DNA from 2 places in the Pediococcus sp. AC40 genome. Region 1 is predicted to be linked to the other one. Evidence: predicted binding sites of a transcription regulator. Region 1 holds the regulator's gene; the other holds the start of a gene.
What was found. The regulator LexA, encoded in region 1, represses DNA repair genes until DNA is damaged. The targets are predictions, from matches to a motif close to CNAACANNTGTTNG.
Positions count from the first base shown of each region.

Region 2: a site for LexA is predicted at 1,705-1,718, ahead of NL111_RS07525 (Y-family DNA polymerase). Genes of this name have one in related genera too.

Region 1 is NZ_CP127012.1:953,305-956,727, forward strand. It holds gene NL111_RS04620 (hydroxymethylglutaryl-CoA synthase) at 1-595, shown strand, start outside; gene NL111_RS04625 (hypothetical protein) at 697-1,305, opposite strand; gene lexA (transcriptional repressor LexA) at 1,386-2,015, opposite strand; gene NL111_RS04635 (DUF896 domain-containing protein) at 2,122-2,370, shown strand; gene NL111_RS04640 (YneF family protein) at 2,440-2,661, shown strand; gene NL111_RS04645 (lysophospholipid acyltransferase family protein) at 2,673-3,320, opposite strand; gene NL111_RS04650 (tRNA1(Val) (adenine(37)-N6)-methyltransferase) at 3,397-3,423, shown strand, end outside.
Region 2 is NZ_CP127012.1:1,532,154-1,535,576, forward strand. It holds gene NL111_RS07520 (hypothetical protein) at 125-328, opposite strand; gene NL111_RS07525 (Y-family DNA polymerase) at 360-1,661, opposite strand; gene NL111_RS07530 (APC family permease) at 1,807-3,183, opposite strand; gene ald (alanine dehydrogenase) at 3,195-3,423, opposite strand, start outside.

The sequences.
Region 1 (3,423 bases):
TGAAGCGTTGGTAGATGGTCACTACTCATCCCAAGAATTTATTGACTTCTTCCAAAGTACTTTTCAACAGTACTCAGCCAAAACTGGGCAAGGACTTAACGACTTTACAGCGTTGATTTTCCATTTGCCATACACGAAAATGGGATTAAAAGCTCTTCGAAGCGTGCTGGAAGAAGCACCTGATGATCAAATTGCCGAAGGACTATTAGCTCGTTTTGAAGACAGTCGCCAGTTAAATCGCGAAGTTGGTAATTTATATACTGGATCGTTATACCTCAGTTTATTGTCGCTATTACAGGCACGTTCATTACGTGAAGGGGATCAAATTGGTCTCTTTAGTTATGGTTCAGGAGCAGAAGGAGAGTTTTATACTGGTGAAGTGGTGCAAGGCTATGAGAGAATGTTAGACACAAGCGTTTCTGAGCAGTTACGGCAACGTAAGCCAGTTAGCGTAACTGAATACGAGGAAATTTATCGTAGTTTCATGGCGGCGCAACCATCAGATTTTGTAACGGACTATCAAAATGATCCTGCCCGTTTTGCGTTAAAGGGACAAAAAGATCAGCAACGCCAATACGTAGAACGCAAAGATTGATTTTGAGCTTGATTACTAATTGGCTGGTGCTATTTTTGAAAATAATAAAGGAGACTTCCATTTCCAGGAAGTCTCCTTTATTAATAAGTTTGAAATTTACTTTATGATGCAAGCGCGTCTTCAACTATCTTGCCATCTTTAACGACTAACAAAGCTCGGTTACTATCGGGTTGTAAAAGTTTTACCGTATACCCAGAGCCTAACTCCTTCTTTAAGGATTTTGAAAGTCCAGTAAATTGTTTCTTTAGCCCTGCGTAGCTATCTTTATCAATCGTTCGGGAATCTTTCACCCAAGCGCTGAAAGCTTTTTTGCTATTCGCATCAGTTGGGGTAACCACGAATACTTTTTGATCTGCGTTAAAGGTGAGGTCGCCTAATGACTTCAAATTTTTCTTAAGACTAGCAGTAATGTTTCTTTCTTTAGCAGCCTGTTGTGACGCTGCCTGACTATCACTGTTCATTTTTTCAAATTTGTCGTCTTTAATTGAGGCTTCCTTACTTTTTTTAGCAGCCAAATGTGAACTAGCTGTGCTAGCAGCTGTAGACGGTTTTTCATGAATAACCTGGTTTCCCGAAAAAATGACTAGGGCTAGGGGAATTATAAAAAGAATAATTGCTCCAAAAATGGACTCACGGCTACGAATTGAAGAATGTAGCTTAAAGAGACTAAGTATTAACGCGATTGATGCTAAAACTAAAACATATAACATAATATCCTCCGAAATGATTCATTGCCTTGACCATTAGTATGACGGGTATAGGCGCAGAAATCAATAGATAACTATTAATTTTAGTATATATCGCTTCTAAAAAGCCCCACCACTTTGCCCAAAATGGTGACGTTGTCCAAAATAATTGGGCTCATGGTATCATTTTCGGGTTGCAAGCGGATGTGGTCGGTTTCTTTAAAGAACCGTTTGCAGGTTGCTTCGTTTTCGTCAGTCATCGCAATTACGATTTCGCCATTATCGGCGGTAGATTGTTTTCGAACGATGACTTGATCGCCCGATAAAATGCCGGCATTGATCATACTTTCCCCTCGAATGGTCAACATGAAAAGATCGCTGCTTTCATTCTTAAATTCCGGTGGAACGGGGAAAAAGTCGGTAGCTTCTTCAACGGCTAGGATGGGTTCCCCAGCGGTAACTACCCCCAAAACTGGGATTTGCTCGCCATTTTCTTGAATGCCAAGCGCTTCTAAGCCTTGGGCCGTAATTTCTAATGCACGAGGCTTAGTAGGATCTTTTTCTAAGTATCCATTTTTTTGTAGGCGGTCGATATGCCCATGTACCGTTGATGTCGAAGATAAGCCAATTGCCTTACCAATTTCTCGAACGGTAGGCGGATAACCTTGCGTTTGGACCGTTTGATAGATATACTCAAGAACGTTAAGTTGCTTAGTACTCAAATTCTTTATCATTTTTTCACCCCACGAATATTTGATATAATTTTAACATAGACAGGTGAACTTCTCAAACAGATGTTCGCATTTTGCCAAACGAAATAAATAAAGGGGAGTAATAGTAATGGCAGATCAAGAAATGCAAAAGCTAATTAAACGGATTAATGAATTAGCAAAAAAAGCAAAAGAAGAAGGCTTAACTGAGCTTGAAACTATTGAACGTAAGGAATTGCGGCAAAAATATTTAAAACGGTTTAGAGAAAGTTTTCGGAGCCAAATTGAAATGATGAAGATTTTTGATAAAGATGGTAAGGAAGTCACCCCCGAAAAGGTAAAGAAAGTTCAACGAAAAAAAGGCTTACGTGACGATTAAACGGGGCTTTTGTTTTTACTTGTTTTTGTGTAAAATGAAAAGGCAGACTGTTCACGAGGAGGATTGACAATGTCAACTGGAATTTGGATTATGATTGTAATTATCGCCGTTCTTGTTGGAGCAATCGGTGGATTTTTCTTTGCACGTCGTTACATGGAAAACTACTTAAAGAATAACCCACCAATTAACGAAGACATGCTTAGAACAATGATGCTTCAGATGGGGCAAAAGCCATCACAAAAAAAGCTTCATCAAATGATGACCGCAATGAAGAATCAATCGAAAAAATAAAAAAGCGTCCGTTATTTGGACGCTTTTTTTGTATGGGAAGGCTCGGCCATGTCAACATATTGGAACGTTGGATCTAATTCGCGGTCTAAAGCAGCAAAGGCCGCGTTTAAGTCTTTTTCCAATTGGGCTAAGTTTTCGTCGTTCATCCGAGTTTTTCGGTCAATTACGATTGGCTCACCAAAATTGATTTGAACCTTTCGCCGGCTAAATAGAGCTTTAAACGAAAGTGGTCCCTGATAAACAGCGGGGACAATGGGAACGTTAGCTAGCTTGGCAATCACGAATGCACCGTTTTTTAATTCTTGGGAATGGCGCGTGCCAGATGGAAAAATAATGGTTGAGAGTTCACCCTTTTTTAAAATTTTGACGGGCACTTTGATTGCCGATGGGCCAGGATTCTGACGATCAACTGGAAAAGCGTTGAGCTTGGTGATTAACCATTTTAAAAATCGGTTTTGAAACAGTTCCTTTTTCGCCATAAAAGAAAAACGCTTTGGGTAAGCTGCTAATGCATATAAAACCGGGTCTAGCCACGTTCGGTGTGGTGCAACTAACACGTACGAACCGCTTGGCAACCGATCTTTGTGATGGAATTGCGGGCGCCCGTTAATCAGCGTTAGAAGTCCCGAAACTAGATGTTTAATAAATGTATACAACATATAGAATAACCTTTGCTTTCAATTTGATATTAATTTGATTATATTATGAAGTAATGGGATTGAAAAGGAGTTTTAAATGGAAGTTAAGTTAAATGCTGACGAA
Region 2 (3,423 bases), 580 kb from region 1:
TATAATGTTGCAACATAAAGTTGCGAATTCGCTTGTATTTTTTAATGCTTCTCCGCACTCAAAAAATATATCGAGTTATCTTTTCTTTCTAACCGCTGAACGTCCTCCTCGGGACGTTCTTTTTTTACGACCCCTTCCCTGGTTCTTCTCCGATCCCATAGTGTTTTTCATCCCATTGTAGTTTTGCCGTTCGCTGTTCAGCATCCCTTTTCAACGCATTTAAATGGTCAGATAAATAGTATCCCTGCCATTTAATGATGCCCCGGTCAACGTAATAATAATCAAAAAATTCTTGTACATCCGCTTCCGTAAATCGATCGTATCGCATTATAATTTTCTCCTAAAGAACCGTAATTAAACTATTCGTACGCGTTTCCGCCATTATGGCCTCCTACCAAGCCGGCACGGTTAATCGCCGTAGCCCCCGGAGTTTTACTTCGTGCGTATACTAGCGCTTTAAAACCATACTGCTGGCGAATTTTGTCCACGGCTTTTTCGATATCGTAATACTTAATCTGCTGGGTAGCTGGGTGAAATAAATCTAGTTGCTGGCCAGTTGCGGGAGCTAATTTACTTGCATAAACGGCAATATTTCGCACCGCTTCTCCTTGCCAATTTTCTCGAAAAAGCTGAATCAGGACATGCGTAAGCGCAAAATTTTCGTTAGTAGGCGTAATTTTTTGGGCCACGTGAAAACCGCCCCGTCCATCCTCAACGCTGGCCGCGTAGGAAAAACCAATCCCTAATGAAATGCACCGGGTCTGCTTTTGGCGATGGCGTAACCGGGCTGCTACTTGTTCTCCAATTTCCTTGATTACCGTCTCAATTTCTAACTGTTGACAATAATCGCGGGGTAAAACCTGCGAATTCCCCACACTACTATCCTTAGGCTGAATCGGCTGTTGTAATTTACTACGGTCAATCCCCCACGCGGTGGCGTAAAGTTGCCAGCCAATAATTCCTAACGCTTCTTTTAGCTTAAAGGGATTGGCGTGAGCAAGTTCTGCCATTGTATTGATTCCTAACCGATTCAACCGCCGTTCAGTGCGTTTACCGATTCCCCAAACTTCCGTTAAGTTAGTAATTGGCCAAATTTTTTGAGCCACGCTTTCATAATGAATCTCGCCAATTAGCGCGGGACTTTTTTTCGCGTAAAGATCAAGCGCTAACTTTGCTTGCACTGGGTTATCCCCAATTCCAATCGTGGTGTAGAGCCCCAGTTGCTCACAAACGGTGCGTTGGATTTTTTGGGCAACTTCCCGCGGAGTTCGGCCAAATAATCGCCACGAACGGGTAACGTCTAAAATTGATTCATCAATTGAATATGGCAACAAATCTTCATCAGCGACAAACTGCCGAAAAATATTGTTAATTTGCAGATTCTTTTGAATGTAGAGGTTCATCCGCGGCGGAACTACTAACAACTGCTTCGTATTAGGCAAATCCCGTTGGCGAGAGACGTTTGCGTGCAAATTAAACAGTTTTTTAGCCATCGGGGAAGTTGCCAACACTAATCCTCCGTTAGTATTAGCTTGTTCCGACATTACCACCATCACCGCCCTTAGTGGGTTAAGCCCCCGCTGAACCGCCTCCACGCTGGCGTAAAAGGATTTATTATCAATCAGAAAAAACACGCCCCGGGGTTCCTTTCGATAATCCATCTGTTAATTGCCACCTTTAAATTAACTTATTCATCACCATTATCGAACAAGTGTTCGCGTCGGTCAAGTAAAAAAGCCAGGAACTTACTTAGTTCCTAGCCCTCGCATCCGTATGCTTAAGCAAAGTTGCCACTTGTTTGACCGTTCAAGGATCGGTCCGTTCAATAATGTGATTTTTAGAATATAGTTCGTACAGTGCAAATCCTACCACGAGCCATCCTAAATAAAACTCCCATGCCGAAAAAGTAATATTAGCCAATAAAAGCGCACAAATTAACATCGCAGCGATTGGGATTACGTTCCCCAACGGGATTCTAAAGGGTCGTGGCAAATCCGGATACTGCCGACGTAATAAAATCACGATTAAGGAAATTAAGAAAAATACCGATAACGAGCCCACGTTAGCAATCAACGCTAGATTTCGTAAATCGAAAAAGCCAGCTAGCAACGCCGCAAAACATCCACTAATCCACAATGCTAAGTTAGGACTTTGCGTTTTTGGGTTTAGTTTTGCCCAGTTTTGGGGTAAGAACCCGCCCCGGCTCATCGCCTTCATGACGTTGGAGTTAGCGTAAATAAACGCGTAAACTACCGCCATAATCCCCAAAATAGCTCCTGCGGAAACCACTTGCGCCGCTAAATCATGCCCCTTGATCAATAAAACATACGCCATTGCTTCCGAAACGTTTAGGTGTGGATAAGCCACCACTCCGGTCATTACCATGCTGACCACAATGTAAAGTGAGGTGGTTACCACTAACGAGATGATAATCGCGCGCGGGAGGTTGTGACGCACATTTTTAGCGTCTTCGGCCGAAGTTGCTAGCGCGTCAAATCCAAGAAACGTGAAGAAAACGGTCGAAGCTCCCGTGACAATCCCCTTAATTCCATACGGATTAAAGGAACTCCAATTACCCGCCTTGACATTGGGGACGCTCACCACGATAAATAGCGAAATGATCGTCAACTTCACTAAGACCAGCGCGTTATTGACCCACTTACTTTCTCCCGTCCCCTTCGTTAAAACGAAGGTGATTAAAAGGATCATCAAAAAGGCTGGTAAATTCATCCAACCGCCCATGGACGGCGCCACTAACAGCTGGTGGGGCAAGTTAACTCCCACTTCATGCAAAAATGAATGAACATAGCCGGTCCAACCATTTGCAACTGTAGCTGCCGTAGTCACGTACACACCTAATAAGGTCCAACCTGCTAAAAAACCTACGAGTTGACCAATGCTAACCCAAGCATAAACGTAAGCGCTGCCCGAATTAGGGATCGTCGTTGCCAATTCGGAATAGCATAGCCCAATTAATCCACTAGCCAACGCTGCAATTAAAAAGGAGAAAACTACCGCTGGCCCGGCGGTAGTGGCTGCCACAATTCCGGTTAACACCAAAATTCCAGTCCCAATAATCGCGCCTATTCCCAAAATTGATAAATCAAACAAACTCAGCGTTCGTTCTGCTTCACTTTTAGCAGCACTTTTAAAGATAAGCTCTAAATTAATTCTATTTTTCATAAGATCATCAACTAACTCATAAACGGTGTGTATTCGATATTTAGACTATCCGCAACCGCCTTAGAAGTTAATTGTCCATTGAAAGTGTTAATTCCAGTCAGAACGGTTTGATTAGCGGCCGCCGCTTCCACTCCCTGGTTAGCAATCATCACTGCGTAACGAACCGTTGCGCTAGTTAATGCATCCGTAGCGGTTTTAGGCACCGACCCCGGCACGTTAGCAACCGTATAATGGATCACC